Regions from separate parts of the Caulobacter sp. FG7 genome, predicted to be linked through region 2. Evidence: riboswitches for the same ligand, from Rfam matches in the RefSeq annotation. Region 2 holds a riboswitch; the other holds the start of a gene.

Region 1 (6,890 bases), on a different contig from region 2:
TCTCTACCGCCACCTGGTCGCCGAACTCGACAAGCTGGGCCTGGCCTATGTGCACGTCATGCACCAGGGCGACGAGGCCCTGCTGGCCGACATCCGCAAGCTGTGGCGCGGCGTGCTGATCCTCAACCGCCCGGGTCGGCCGCGCGAGGACATCGGCGCCGACGTCGCCTCGGGCCTGGCCGACCTGGAAGCCTACGGCCAGGCCGTGCTGGCCAATCCCGACTTCGTCGAGCGCCTGAAGACCGGCGCACCGTTCAACGACGCCGACCGCATGACCTTCTTCGGCGGCGACGCGCGCGGCTACACCGACTATCCGAGCCTGCAAGAGACGGTTCCCGCCTGACCGGGCGCGAGGGTCCCGCCCACACGGACGGGACCCTCCATCCTCAAGCCTGCGCCCCCTCGCCGGCCTCGCCCGTCGCCCGGCCCCTTCCCCGTCCCGCCTTGATCGGCAGAAGCTCGTAGTCCAGCCGCACCACGCCCATGGCCAGGGCGGCCGTCCCGCGCAGGACGAGGCCCCTGGGCGGTCCGGCGCGGGCGGGAAACAGCGGCGGGCCCTCGCCCAGCAGCACAGGGGCGATCAGCAGCGACAGGCGGTCGAGCGCGCCCTGTTCGGCGAAGGCGGCCAGCAGCCCCGCGCCGCCCACCACCCAGGCGTCGCCGTCGTCGAGGTCGCGCAGGCGGTCGACCAGGGCCGGCAGCCCCTCGCGCCAGAACCGCACCCCGCGCTGCACCGGGTCGCCCCGCCGCGAGGTGACGACGAAGCCGCGCTTGCCGGCATAGGGCCAGCTCATGCCGAGGCTCGGGATCTGGTCATAGGTCGCCCGGCCCATGACCACGGTGCCTACCAGATCGATGAAGGCGCCGTAGCCGGGATCCACTTTTCGGAACGGCGTCGGCGACGCGACCGTCGAGGCTGGACGCGATGAACCCGCGGATCAGCGCCATGCCCCCTCACGCCCCCCAACGTCGTCAAAGCGCCCGAGCCCTTCGCGTCCCGGTCGAGTCCACGATAGAGAACATTTGCAGAACATCAACCACCATTAACCACTTTTCGAATCGCGATTAACCAGTGGCTAACCATGACCGTTCATTCCCGGGTAACCACGGGACTCCATGATTCCGTTAGGTGTTTTGCAAGGAAGCGGACATGTCGTTCGGGCCGGAAACCATCATTCAGGGCGACTGCATCGAGGCGATGAACGCCTTGCCCGAAAAGTCGGTCGACCTGATCTTCGCCGACCCGCCCTACAACCTTCAGCTTGGCGGCGACCTGCTGCGTCCGGACAATTCCAAGGTCGACGCGGTCGACGACCATTGGGACCAGTTCGAGAGCTTCGCGGCCTACGACAAGTTCACCCGCGAGTGGCTGAAGGCCGCCCGCCGCGTGCTCAAGGACGACGGCGCGATCTGGGTGATCGGCAGCTACCACAACATCTTCCGCGTCGGCGTGGCGGTGCAGGACCTGGGCTTCTGGATCCTCAACGACGTCATCTGGCGCAAGACCAACCCGATGCCCAACTTCAAGGGCACCCGCTTCGCCAACGCCCACGAGACCCTGATCTGGGCCTCCAAGAGCCAGAACGCCAAGCGCTACACCTTCAATTACGACGCCCTGAAGATGGCCAATGACGAGGTGCAGATGCGCTCGGACTGGACCATCCCGCTGTGCACCGGCGAGGAGCGCATCAAGGGCGCCGACGGGGCGAAGGCCCACCCGACCCAGAAGCCGGAAGCCCTGCTCTACCGGGTGATCCTGTCGACCACCAAGCCGGGCGACGTGATCCTGGATCCGTTCTTCGGCGTCGGCACCACGGGCGCCGCCGCCAAGCGCCTGGGCCGCAAGTTCATCGGCATCGAGCGCGAGGCCGAATATATCGAGCACGCCAAGACCCGCATCGCCCAGGTGACGCCGATCGCGCCGCAGGACCTGGAGATGACCGGCTCCAAGCGCGCCGAGCCGCGCGTGCCGTTCGGGGCCATCGTCGAGAACGGCCTGCTGCATCCGGGCGACACCCTCTACTGCGCCAAGGGCGCCCACGCGGCCAAGGTGCGTCCCGACGGCTCGATCGCGGTGGGCGACCTGACCGGCTCGATCCACAAGATCGGCGCCATGGTGCAGTCGGCTCCGGCCTGCAACGGCTGGACCTACTGGCACTTCAAGACCGACGCGGGCCTGGCCCCCATCGACGTGCTGCGCGCCCAGGTGCGCGCGGCCATGCCGCACGCCTGATCGCCTTCAAGTGAAGGAAGGCCCCATCGGCGTTCGCCGCTACTGGACGATCGGCTGCCTGGCGATCGTGCTGACCATGCTGTGCGTTTCGGCGCTGCCCCAGACGCCGCTCGGCTCGTTCTGGAACTATCTCGGGTCGGCCATCGAGGCGGTCGGTTGCGCCATCCTGCTGCTGATCGGGCGGAGACGGCTGGGCGCCCGCGCCAACCTGGCCTTCCTGGGCCCGGTCATCGGCGCGATCATCGTCTGCGCCTTCTTCGCCTGGAGTTTCATCAGCGGCCCGCCCGAGATCGCAAGGCCCGTCGTCAGCCCGCAGCTCTGCCTCAGCATCGCCTTGCTCGGGGTGGAGATGGGCAGCGTGCTGCAGTTCCTGATCATCGGCTTCATCGGCCAGGGCGGCGCGGTGAAGAAGAACTGAGGGGGCGCCAGCCTCTATCGGCTCACTCCAAAACCTCGTCATCCCGGCCGCAGCGTAGCGGAGAGCCGGGACCCAGGGGCCGGCGCAATGCAGTCGCCCCTGGGTCCCGGGTCTGCGGCGCATTCGCGCCTCCGCCCGGGATGACGATCAAGGGTTGGCTGCACGCCTTGAATCGAGGCGTCGCCGGGTACTCCGACAACCTGACGTCCACCCCGCTTGACTCGGCCCCGCCCCTCGCTCATTGAGCCCCTGACCCTCGCGGGAGACATCGGGATTCGTGTCCCGAGGCCGAAGGCGCAACCGCCCCGGAAACGCTCAGGCAAAAGGACCGCGCGGGTTTAGGAACGCTGGAAAGAAGCCTTCCCGAAAGGGCGGCTCGCCGAAGGAGCAAGGTCTCTCTGGAGAGGGGCCGGAATCTCTCAGGCCTAAGGGACAGCGGGGGCGCGACCAACCGGCGGAAGCCGGAACCGTCGCCGACCCCGTTTCGGAGCCCGCCGCGTGTCCACCGACGACCTCAAGAAGACCCCGCTGTTCGACGCCCACGTGGCGGCCGGCGCCCGCATGGTGCCGTTCGCGGGCTATTCCATGCCCGTGCAATACAAGGACGGCGTGCTGAAAGAGCACCTTTGGACCCGCGAGCACGCGGGCCTGTTCGACGTCTCGCACATGGGCCAGGCCCGCATCCGCGGCGCCAATGGTGAAACAAGCCCGGCGAAAAGCTTCGAGAAGGTGGTCTCGGCCGACTACCAGGGCCTGAAGGCCGGCAAGCAGCGCTACGGCGTGCTGCTGAACGCCGAAGGCGGGATCATCGATGATTTGATGACCGCCCGTCCCGACGACGATGGGCTGTTCGTGGTGGTCAACGGCGCCTGCAAGGACAACGACTACAAGATCATCGCCGAGACCCTGGCCGGTGAAGCCAGCGTCGAGCGCCTGGAAGACCGCGCGCTGCTGGCGCTGCAAGGCCCGCAGGCCGCCGCCGTGCTGGCCGCCCACGTTCCGGAAGCCGCCGCCATGGTGTTCATGGACGCCCGCGCCCTGACCGCGTTTGGCGTCGACGCCATCATCTCGCGCTCGGGCTACACCGGCGAGGACGGCTATGAGATCTCGGTCCCGGCCTCGGACGCCGCCCGCATCTGGAACACCCTGCTGGAAGACGAGCGGGTCAAGCCGATCGGCCTGGGCGCCCGCGACAGCCTGCGCCTGGAAGCGGGCCTGCCGCTCTACGGCCACGACCTGGACGAGACGGTCTCGCCGATCGAGGCGGGCCTGAACTTCGCCGTCGGCAAGAGCCGCCGCGAGGCCGGCGACTTCCTGGGCGCCGAACGGATCACCAAGGAACTGGCCGGCGAACTGGCCCGCGTCCGTGTGAACCTGAAGGTGCTGGAAGGCGCCCCGGCCCGCGAAGGCGCCGACATCGCCGACGCCGACGGAAACGTCATTGGCAAGGTCACCAGCGGGGGCTTTGGCCCCAGCTTCGGCGGCGCCATCGCGATCGGTTTCGTGCCCCCGGCCTACGCCGTGATCGGCGCGACCCTGAAAGTCATCGTCCGGGGCAAGCCGGCGGCCGCCGAGGTCGTCGCCTCCCCGTTCGTTCCCACCCGTTACGTCCGCAAACTCTAAGCCGACGCGACAGCCAAAAGTGGACGCCGGTTTTGGCGTCCGTCGCGTCGCCAGCAAAAACGAAAGGGCCAGACCATGCGCTTCACCAAGGACCATGAATGGGTCGCCGTCGAAGGCGACATCGCCACCGTCGGCATCACCGCCTACGCCGCCGAGCAACTGGGCGACGTGGTGTTCGTCGAGGCGCCCGAAGTCGGCAAGGTCGTCAAGCAAGGCGACCAAATGGCCGTCGTCGAGAGCGTCAAGGCCGCGTCGGACGTCTACGCCCCGGTGTCGGGCGAGGTCGTCGAAGCCAACGCCGAGCTGGGCGATGCGCCGGAAACCGTCAACGCCCTGCCGGAAAGCGGCGGCTGGTTCGCCAAGCTGAAGCTCTCCAACCCGGCCGAGGTCGACGCCCTGATGGACCGCGACGCCTACGAGGCGTTCCTGGCGACGCTTTAAGGAAGAACCCTTCCCCCTTGATGGGGGAAGGGCAGGGTTGGGGGTGACCCCACCGCAGTAGACACCCCCATCCCCGCCCCTTCCCCCATCAAGGGGGAAGGGAGAAGGACCTGATTGATGCGCTACCTCCCCCTGACCCCCGAAGACCGCGCCGACATGCTCGGCGTGATCGGCGCGGGCTCGATCGACGAGCTGTTCGTCGACGTGCCGGCCGTCGCCCGCCGCAGCGAGCCTGTGGACCTGCCCCATCACGCCGGCGAGATCGAGGTCGAGCGCGAGCTCTTGCGCCTGTCGCGCCGCAACCGCTCGGCGGCCGAGGGGCCGTTCTTCGTCGGGGCCGGGGCCTATCGCCACCACGTGCCGGCCACGGTCGACCACATCATCCAGCGGTCGGAATTCCTGACCAGCTACACGCCCTACCAGCCGGAAATCGCCCAGGGCACGCTGCAGGTGCTGTTCGAGTTCCAGAGCCAGGTCGCGGCCCTGACCGGCATGGATGTGGCCAACGCCTCGCTCTATGACGGCTCGACCGCCACGGCCGAGGCCGTGATGATGGCCCAGCGCGTCACCCGCAAGAACAAGGCCGTGCTGTCGGGCGGCGTCCACCCGCAATATGTCGGCGCCGTCGAGACCCTGGCCCACGCCGCCGGCGTGACCACGCAGCGCCTGCCGGCCGCCATCGACGCCGAGGACGCGGTGATCGCCGCCATCGACGCCGATACCGCCTGCGTCGTGGTGCAGACCCCCAACGTCTTCGGCACCGCCACCGACGTCTCCAAGATCGCCGAGGCCGCCCACGCCGCCGGCGCCCTCTTGATCGTCGTCACCACCGAGGCCGTCTCCTACGGCCTCTTGAAGTCGCCGGGCGCCATGGGCGCCGACATCGCCGTGGCCGAGGGCCAGTCGATCGGCAACGGCTTGAACTTCGGCGGTCCTTACGTCGGCCTCTTCGCCTGCCGCGAAAAGTTCGTCCGCCAGGCGCCGGGGCGCCTCTGCGGCGAGACGGTGGACGCCGACGGCAAGCGCGGCTTCGTGCTGACGCTGTCGACCCGCGAGCAGCACATCCGCCGCGACAAGGCCACCAGCAACATCTGCACCAACAGCGGCCTGTGCGCTCTCGCCTTCTCGATCCACATGAGCCTGCTGGGCGAGCAGGGCCTGCGCCAGCTGGCCTCGCTGAACCACCATAAGGCCTTGGCGACCGCGAAGGCCCTGGCGGCCATCCCGGGCGTCGAGATCCTCACCCCGCGCTTCTTCAACGAGTTCGCCGTGCGCCTGCCCAAGGACGCCGCCGAGGTCGTCGAGACCCTGGCCGCCCACGGCGTCATCGCCGGCGTGCCCTATTCGCGCCTGGAGCCGGGCGCGGGCCTGGACAACGTGCTGCTGGTCGCCACGACCGAGACCACGCTCGACACCGACATCACCTTCTTCGCCAAGCTGCTGGCCGGAGCCGTCCAATGAGCATGAACAATGTCGGACGTCCCACCCGTCCCGAAGCGTCCAACGACGACGCGGGCTTCGCCTCGCTGTCGGGCGGCCGCGGCCTGCTGCAGGACGAGCCGCTGATCTTCGAACTGGGCGGCTGGACCAAGACCGGCGTCGACCTGCCCGACGCCGTCGCCGCCGACGGCGCCCTGGCCGGCCTGACCCGCGACGAGCCCATCGGCCTGCCGGGCCTCTCCGAACCGGAAGCCGTGCGCCACTACGTGCGCCTGTCCCAGAAGAACCACGCCATCGATCTCGCGCTCTATCCGCTGGGTTCGTGCACGATGAAGCACAACCCGCGCCTGAACGAGAAGATGGCGCGCCTGCCGGGCCTGTCGGACATCCACCCGCTGCAGCCGCAGTCGACGGTGCAGGGCGCCATCGAGCTGATGGACCGCCTGGCCCACTGGCTGAAGACCCTGACCGGCATGCCGGCGGTCGCCCTGTCGCCCAAGGCCGGCGCCCACGGCGAGCTGTGCGGCCTGCTGGCCATCCGCGCCGCCCACGAGGCGGCCGGGAACGGCCACCGCAAGACCGTGCTGGCCCCGACCAGCGCCCACGGCACCAACCCGGCCACGGCGGCCTTCTGCGGCTATACGGTCGTCGAAATCGCCCAGACCGACGACGGCCGCGTCGACCTCGCCGACCTGGAAGCCAAGCTCGGCGACCACGTGGCGGCGATCATGGTCA
Region 2 (6,890 bases):
GCGCTATGCACCCTCTCCGCCACGCAAGCGGCTCGGTAGCTCAGCAGGATAGAGCAGCGCTTTCCTAAAGCGAAGGTCGGGGGTTCGAGTCCCTCCCGGGCCGCCATGCGCCCTCCCCCAAACGAAACAGGACGCGGAACCCTCGTTCCGCGCCCTGCTCATTTCCAGCCTGGCCGCCCAGCGCTACTCGCCCAGCAACGTCTTTCGCCAGAACATGATGCTGCTCCAGAAGTAGTAGTCGGCGTTTTCCTTCTTGCGGAAGACGTGGCCGTCGTTCTTGGCCAGCAGGTGCCAGGCCTCGCCGCCCTTGGCACGGACGGCGGCGATCATCTGGTCGGCTTCGGAGGCCGGCACGCGCGGATCCGTGCCGCCGGTGGCGACCAGCAGCGGGATGGTGATCTTGTCGACGCTGGTCAGCGGCGAGATCTTCATCAACTGGGCGCGCTGCTTGGGATCGCGCTCGTCGCCGTATTCCACGCGGCGCAGGTCGCGCCGGTAGGACTGGGTGTTCTCGAGGAACGTGACGAAGTTGGAGATCGCGACGTAGCAGTTGGCGCCCTTCAGGCGCGGGCTGTAGTGCGTGGCCGAGGCGTAGCACATGTAGCCGCCGTAGGAGACGCCGTTGACCGCGAAGCGGTCCGCATCGAGGGCCGGCTCCTTGGAGAGGGCGTCGAGGAAGGCCCCGATGTCCTTGACCGAGTCCTCGCGCTTGAACGGGCCGTTGTCGAGATTGACGAAACGCTTGCCGTAGCCCGACGAGCCGCGGACGTTGGGGAAGAACAGCGCCACCCCCAGTTCGTTGACCAGGTAGTTGTTCCCCCCGAGGAAGTCGGGACGGGTCTGGCCTTCGGGACCGCCGTGGATGTCGACGATCAGCGGGCGCTTGCCGGGGAACTTGGCCGGGTCGGGCTGGTAGAGGAAGCCTGAGACCGTCTCGCCGTCGAAGCTCTTGATCTCCACGAGGCGCGGCTCGACGTTCCTGGCGGGATCCAGGCCGCCGGTCTCGCTGTGGGTCCACTGGGTGACCTTCAGCGTCCTGGCGTCGATCGAGAAGGCGTCGCCGGCGACCTTGGCCGACGACATCGACAGGCCGATCTCGCCCCACGGCGAGATCTCGATGGCCGGACCGATGCTGTAGGGGATGACGCCCCCCGGCAGACCTTCGACGGTGCGCACCGCGCCGCTGGCCAGATCGAGCACCCGCACGCGCGACACGCCGGCCTCGTTGACGGCGTAGACCGCGAAGCTTCCGTCGGGCGACAGGGCGAAATCGGAAACGTCCCAGCGCGCTTCCTTGCTCACCGGCACGAAGGCCTTGGTCCTCGCATCGAGGCGGCCCAGGCGCAGGAAGTCGCTGTCCTTGTCCGAAGTCAGCCACACCGAGCCGTCGTGGGCGTAGTGGGGATCCACGAACGAGGCCTTGGCCTTCGCGTCGGTCAGGGCGGTCATCGCGCCGCTGGCCAGATCCAGCTCGTAGACCATGGCCTCGTTGATCGACATGCGATTGAGCACCAGGGCCTTTTTGCCGTCGGCCGAGAAGTCGGCGATGTTCCAGCCGCCGCCGGTGACCTTGGCGACTAGGCGGTCGGTCTTGGGATCGCGCGGATCGACCACATAGAGGTCCATGTCCGCGCCGTTGCGGCGCGACGAGGCGTAGCCGACCTGCCTGCCGTCGGGCGACCAGGCGCCGAACCAGTTGCGGCTCTTGCCGTCGGTCACCAGGCGCGGGCGGCCGTCGACCAGCAGGTAGAGCTGGTAGAACTCGTCGCCGCCGACGTCCTTCTGCAGCACCAGGGCGTCGCCGGCCGGCGACAGGGCGGCGGCCAGGATCGGCTCGGCCTCGAAGCTCAGCTGGCGGCGGTCGGCGTCGGGCCGCGCCACCGTATGCACCTGGTCGGTGCCGCCGAACCGGGTCTTGACCAGCATCGAGCGGTCGGCGGCGTTCCAGCCCAGGAAATTGGCGTGGCGGGCCTGCAGGTAGGGCGTGGTCGCCGAGACCAGCTCCTGCGGGATCGGGGGCAGGCCGTCGGCGACGATGGCGGCCGGCACGGCGGCCACGGGGGCGTTTTGGGCCATGGCGAGGCCGCCGCTCGCCGCCAGCAGGGCGAGCGTCAGGGTGAGGCGCGAGATCATGGGGAAATCACCAATCTGGGGGTGAGGCGCCGCCGGCCCGGAGGGAGGGACCGGCGGCGCGGGTATCGGCCGGGCCCGAAGCCTTTGGGGGAAGGCTCCGGACCTTGCTGGGTCTGGCGCGGCCGGCGGGGGCGACGGCGCGCGCCAGATCCCTAGCGTCCCTAGAAGCGCATCCGCGCGCCCAGGGTCACGTAGCGACCGATGACGTCGTAGTAGGGCGAGTAGAGCGAGCCGATCGGCGGCGCCTTGTCGAACAGGTTCGTGGCGTTGGCGTAGAGCTCGACGTTGTAGCCGCCCACCTCAGGCAGCTTGGCGCGCACGCCCAGGTCGACATAGGTGTAGGCCTTGATGTGGCCGTTCACGAGATCGACGGTGTTGTTGTAGTTGCCGGGCGAGATGTAGCGAGCCCGCAGGTTGGCCCCGAACACCGGACCCGAATAGTCCAGGCTGCTGACGACGCGGAACTCCGGCACGCCCAGGCCGAACGAGTAGCCCTGCGAGCGGACGTAATCGATCTCGCTGACGCCGTCGTTGGTGGTCAGGTTGTTGACCCAGGTGCCGACGGTGCGCAGGCGCAGGCGGCCGTCCAGGCTCGAGTGCACGCGCGAAGCGTCCATCGAGTAGGACATCTCCACGTCGACGCCGTCGGTCTTGTAGTTCGACAGGTTGACGTAGGTGGAGACGATCCTGGTGATCGTGTTGGCGCCGTCGCGGGTGATCCGCGAGCACATGTCCTGGTTGCCGGCGGCGCAGCGGGTGACGATGTCCTGGGCGCCGATCGTGGTGATCACGTCGTCGATGTCGATGTTGTAGTAGTCGACCGAGACGTTGAAGCCCGGGATCTGCGGCGGCGAATAGACGAAGCCGGCCGTGAAGGTCTTGGCCGTCTCCGGCTGCAGCGCCTGGTTGCCGCCGCCGTTGGTCAGCACGTAGACGCTGGAGTTGGTCACCGGGTCGACGATGGTGTTGTAGCCGGTGGTGCTGGTGGTGAAGAGCTCGGTCAGGTTGGCCGAGCGGATGTCGCGCGACTGGGTGATCCGGCCCCGGAAGCCCGGGAAGAACTCGTTGGTGGCGCCCAGCTTCCACGACCAGATCGAGCCGGTGGTGTCGTAGTCGCTGATACGGGCCGCGGCGTTGACTTCCAGCTTGTTGAGCACCGGCACGTCGCGGACGACGGGCACCAGCACTTCGGCGAAGGCTTCCTTGACCGTGAAGCTGCCCGACATCGCCGAGAAGCTGAACGAGGTGAAGGCCTTGGCCGTGTCGAGCGCGCCGACCGAGCGGTCGACCGACTCCTTGCGGGCCTCGCCGCCGACGGCGATCGAGACGGGACCGGCCGGCAGCTCGAAGGGCTCGCCGCGCAGGCTGAAGCCGCCGACGTCGAGCTTGGAAGTCTCGCGCATGCTGGGCGTGCCGGTGACATAGGCAATGGCTTCGGCCGACGGCGCGCCTTCGCCGAACAGGTTGATCGGCACGCAGTTGCTGGTCGGGTTGGTCAGGGCGACGCGGCAGACGGCCTGGCCGGTGGTCGGGCTGATGACCGAGTCCACGGCGTTGGCGTAGTTCTGGGTCAGCAGGAACCCGGGGGTGTCGATGTTGTTCTCGTTCTCGCCGTGGCTGTAGTAGGCGCTCCAGCGCCAGCCGTCGCCGAACGAACCATCCAGCGCGATCGTGCCCTGGGTGGCCACGCGCTCGAAGTCGATGGTCGAGTACGACAGGTCGCTGTTGAAGCGGCCCATGGTGAATTGGGTCTCGCCGGCGTTGGCCAGGGCGGTGCGCACGGCGGTCGGCAGGAAGGCGTTGTCGGCCTTGATCGTCAGGTTGCCGCGGTTGTGGTCGCCGAACCAGACATAGTCGTTCCACATCCGCGAGTGGCGCAGTTCGGCCGTCAGCTTGACGCTGTCGGTCAGGTCGTAGGTGACGCTGGCCATGGTGGCGTAGCGGCGCTGGGGCGTGACCAGCGGCGACAGGTCGTCGTTCGAGGGGCCTTCGCCGCCGATCGAGTTGGTGCCGCTGACCGTGCCGTAGTCGAAGTCGCGCAGGCTGCCGTCGGGATTGAAGGCCTTGCCCTTCAGCACGCCCGACATGATCAGGCCGCCATAGGCCGCGTTCGAGAAGCCGACGTCGGGCGCCAGCTTGTAGCGGCCGTCGCCGTTGGGAACGGTGGCCCAGCGGCCGATGTTCGGACGGCTGTTCTTGGGAACGACGCCCTCGTTGTTGAGGAACTCGCCGCCGATCACGAAGTGGCCGCGGCCGTCGGCGAAGCCCGTACCCCAGGCGCCTTCGACGCGCACCTGCTCGGCGTCGTCAAAGGACGAGATGCCGCCCTCGACGCCCAGCTTTCCGCCAGTGAAGTTGCGGTCGATCATGATGTTGGCCACGCCCGCCACGGCGCCCGAGCCCCATGCGGCCGAGGCGCCGCCGGTGACGACGTCGACGCCCTTGACCAGCACGCTGGGCACGACGTTCAGGTCGTTCTCGCCCGAGAAACGGCGCCCGTCGATCAGCACCAGGGTGCGGCTGATGCCCAGGCCCCGCAGGTCGAGGGGGGCGTTGCCGGCGCCGGTGTTGGTGCCGGTGGTCTGGGCCGAGGTGGTGGCGCGGAACTGCGGCAGGTCGTTCAGGGCCGCGGCGATGTTCGGACGGGCGCCGACGGCCAGGTCGGCGTCGGTGACGCGGACCGTGGGGGTCGGGGCCTGGAAGCCGGCGCGGTCGATGCGCGAGGCGGTGACGACGATCTCGCCGACGCTGTCGTCGGCCTTGTCGCCCGAGGTCTGGGCCAAGGCGACGCCGTGCAGGACGAGCGCCGCGGGCAGGATGCTGGCGCCGATCAGCAGGGCGCGGCGGGAGTGACGTGAAAATGCCAAGTGAGATCCCCTCTCAAACATGCAGTCGACAGTCGCCCCCGCCCCGAGCCGTCCATGATCTGGACGGTCCAGGAGCCGCGATCCGCCAGCGACGCACCACGCGCCGCTCGCCAGATCGCAAGGCGTTCCTCTGCCCCCGCTGTCCTGTTGGCCTGAGAGATTCGGAACGCACCGCGCCCTTGCTCCTTCGGCGAGACGCCCCTCCTGAGAGGCGCGCCTGCTTTCCAGCGTCCTTGTGCTCCGCGGTCCTTTTGCCTGAGCGTTTCCGGGGCGGTTGCGCCTTCGGCGTCGGGTAGAACCTGATCTCTTCCGCAAGAGCAGGATCAGTTAGGCCGGGCGTTCCGATGTCGGCAAAGCCGCCGGAAGCGGCACGTTTTCGTCGCGACCGGACAGGTGCGCGGGCACGTTCTTCCTGACGATCAACCCTAGGGGTTCAGCCTTCGCCCGTCGGTTTCAGCCGATCGGGGGGCCGTGACAGGTCGGTGACAGCTTCGCGGCGCGGACGGCCGGAGTAAAAATGGGCTGGCGCTCGGCCTAGCGGGCCGATTTGCACAAATAAAGATCACCGATTGCCCAGACCAAGGGCACCTAGTCGGGTTCACCCCGGGCGCGACGCCAGCGGGCCAGCATGTCCTCGCGCCGTCCCTGGTCGAAATTGGCCAGCAGGGCCGGTCCGACCCGGATCGGTCGCCCTCCCGGCGGCGGAGCCGCGCCCAGCCCCTCGCGGATCGGGGTGAGCCGCGCCTGGGCCAGGCGCCGCTGGCCCTCCTCCGACATCAGGTAGTCGAGGAACAATCGCGCGGCCTTGGGATGCGGCGCGGCGCGCGTGATGAACGCCACCCGCGCGATCGACAGGTAGTAGTCGCTGGGCACGACATAGCCGATGTCCGGCCCCTGCCCTCGCGCCCACCAGTCGGCGTAGGAGCGGTTCATGTCGTAGGCCAAGAGGTGCTGACCGGCCGTGACGCTGGCCAGGATCGGCGCGCCGGGCACATAGAGGCCGGGATCCGAAGCGGCCAGGGCGTCGTACAGCGCCCAGGCGTCCGGATAGACCACCGTGTCGCTGGACATGTAGAGGAAGCCCACCCCGCTCTTCTCCGGGTCGTACATGGCGATCCTGCCGCGCCAGCGGTCCGGGTCGTCGCGCAGGGCCGCCAGCAGCGCGGCGTGGCTGCGCGGCACGTCCTGTTCTTTCAGGAGACGCTTGTTGTAGGCAAAGACGATCGGCTCGGCGGTGACGCCGAAGCCCTGGTCACGCCACACCGCCCAGGCCGGCAGATGGCGGGCCTCGGGGCTGCGGTAGGTCTGGGCGTAGCCGTCGTTGATCAGCTTGACCTGGATGTCCATCGACGAGCTCCAGGCCACGTCGGCGACGGGCGCGCCGCTGTCGGTCTCGGCCATCACCCGCGCCTGCAGCGGGCGGGCGGCGACCTCGACCATGGTCAGCTTGATCCTGGGAAAGCGCTTGCGGAAACCCTCCGCCACCGGGCCGTAGACGCCGGTGTTCACATAGACGACCACCTCGCCTTCGCGATGCGCGCCCATGACGTCCCAGCGGCTGGTCGCCTGGCCCTCGACGCGCGGCGCGCAACCCGCCGCCAGCGTGGCCAGGCCCGCCGCGCCGATCAGGCCCAACGCCCGGCGTCTCTTGACCTCGACTGTCAATCGGCGTCGGATGGCCGGCGCTCCCCTCGTTTCGCGTCGTGACCCGCTACATCCCCGATGAAGATACTCGTTGTCGAGGATGATCCGCCTCTGCGCCGCTCGCTGACCGCCACCCTCGAGAGCGAGGGCCACCAGGCGGTCTGCGCCGAGACCGGCGAGGCGGCCCTGGCCCTGGCCCTGCCCGGCGACTTCGACGCCATGATCCTCGACATCGGCCTGCCCGAC

The links. Region 2 has a riboswitch for glycine ahead of ACODR1_RS12055 (TonB-dependent receptor domain-containing protein). Riboswitches for the same ligand answer to the same signal wherever they lie in the genome.
Region 1: it holds a riboswitch for glycine, as region 2 does, so the genes downstream of both, gcvT (glycine cleavage system aminomethyltransferase GcvT) here and ACODR1_RS12055 (TonB-dependent receptor domain-containing protein) in region 2, are expected to answer to the same signal.

What each region holds. Positions count from the first base shown of each region.
Region 1 covers NZ_JBMDIW010000008.1:2,151-9,040, reverse strand. Annotated here, with positions in the region: gene ACODR1_RS08175 (alkene reductase) at 1-343, shown strand, start outside; gene ACODR1_RS08170 (dihydrofolate reductase family protein) at 387-881, opposite strand; gene ACODR1_RS08165 (site-specific DNA-methyltransferase) at 1,151-2,233, shown strand; gene ACODR1_RS08160 (hypothetical protein) at 2,244-2,651, shown strand; partial or broken gene ACODR1_RS08155 (hypothetical protein) at 2,691-2,795, shown strand; glycine riboswitch at 2,901-2,992, shown strand; gene gcvT (glycine cleavage system aminomethyltransferase GcvT) at 3,150-4,274, shown strand; gene gcvH (glycine cleavage system protein GcvH) at 4,350-4,715, shown strand; gene gcvPA (aminomethyl-transferring glycine dehydrogenase subunit GcvPA) at 4,833-6,176, shown strand; gene gcvPB (aminomethyl-transferring glycine dehydrogenase subunit GcvPB) at 6,173-6,890, shown strand, end outside.
Region 2 covers NZ_JBMDIW010000012.1:120,726-127,615, forward strand. Annotated here, with positions in the region: tRNA gene ACODR1_RS12045 (tRNA-Arg) at 30-106, shown strand; gene ACODR1_RS12050 (S9 family peptidase) at 184-2,133, opposite strand; gene ACODR1_RS12055 (TonB-dependent receptor domain-containing protein) at 2,295-5,000, opposite strand; glycine riboswitch at 5,138-5,230, opposite strand; glycine riboswitch at 5,234-5,322, opposite strand; gene ACODR1_RS12060 (ABC transporter substrate-binding protein) at 5,589-6,635, opposite strand; gene ACODR1_RS12065 (response regulator transcription factor) at 6,723-6,890, shown strand, end outside.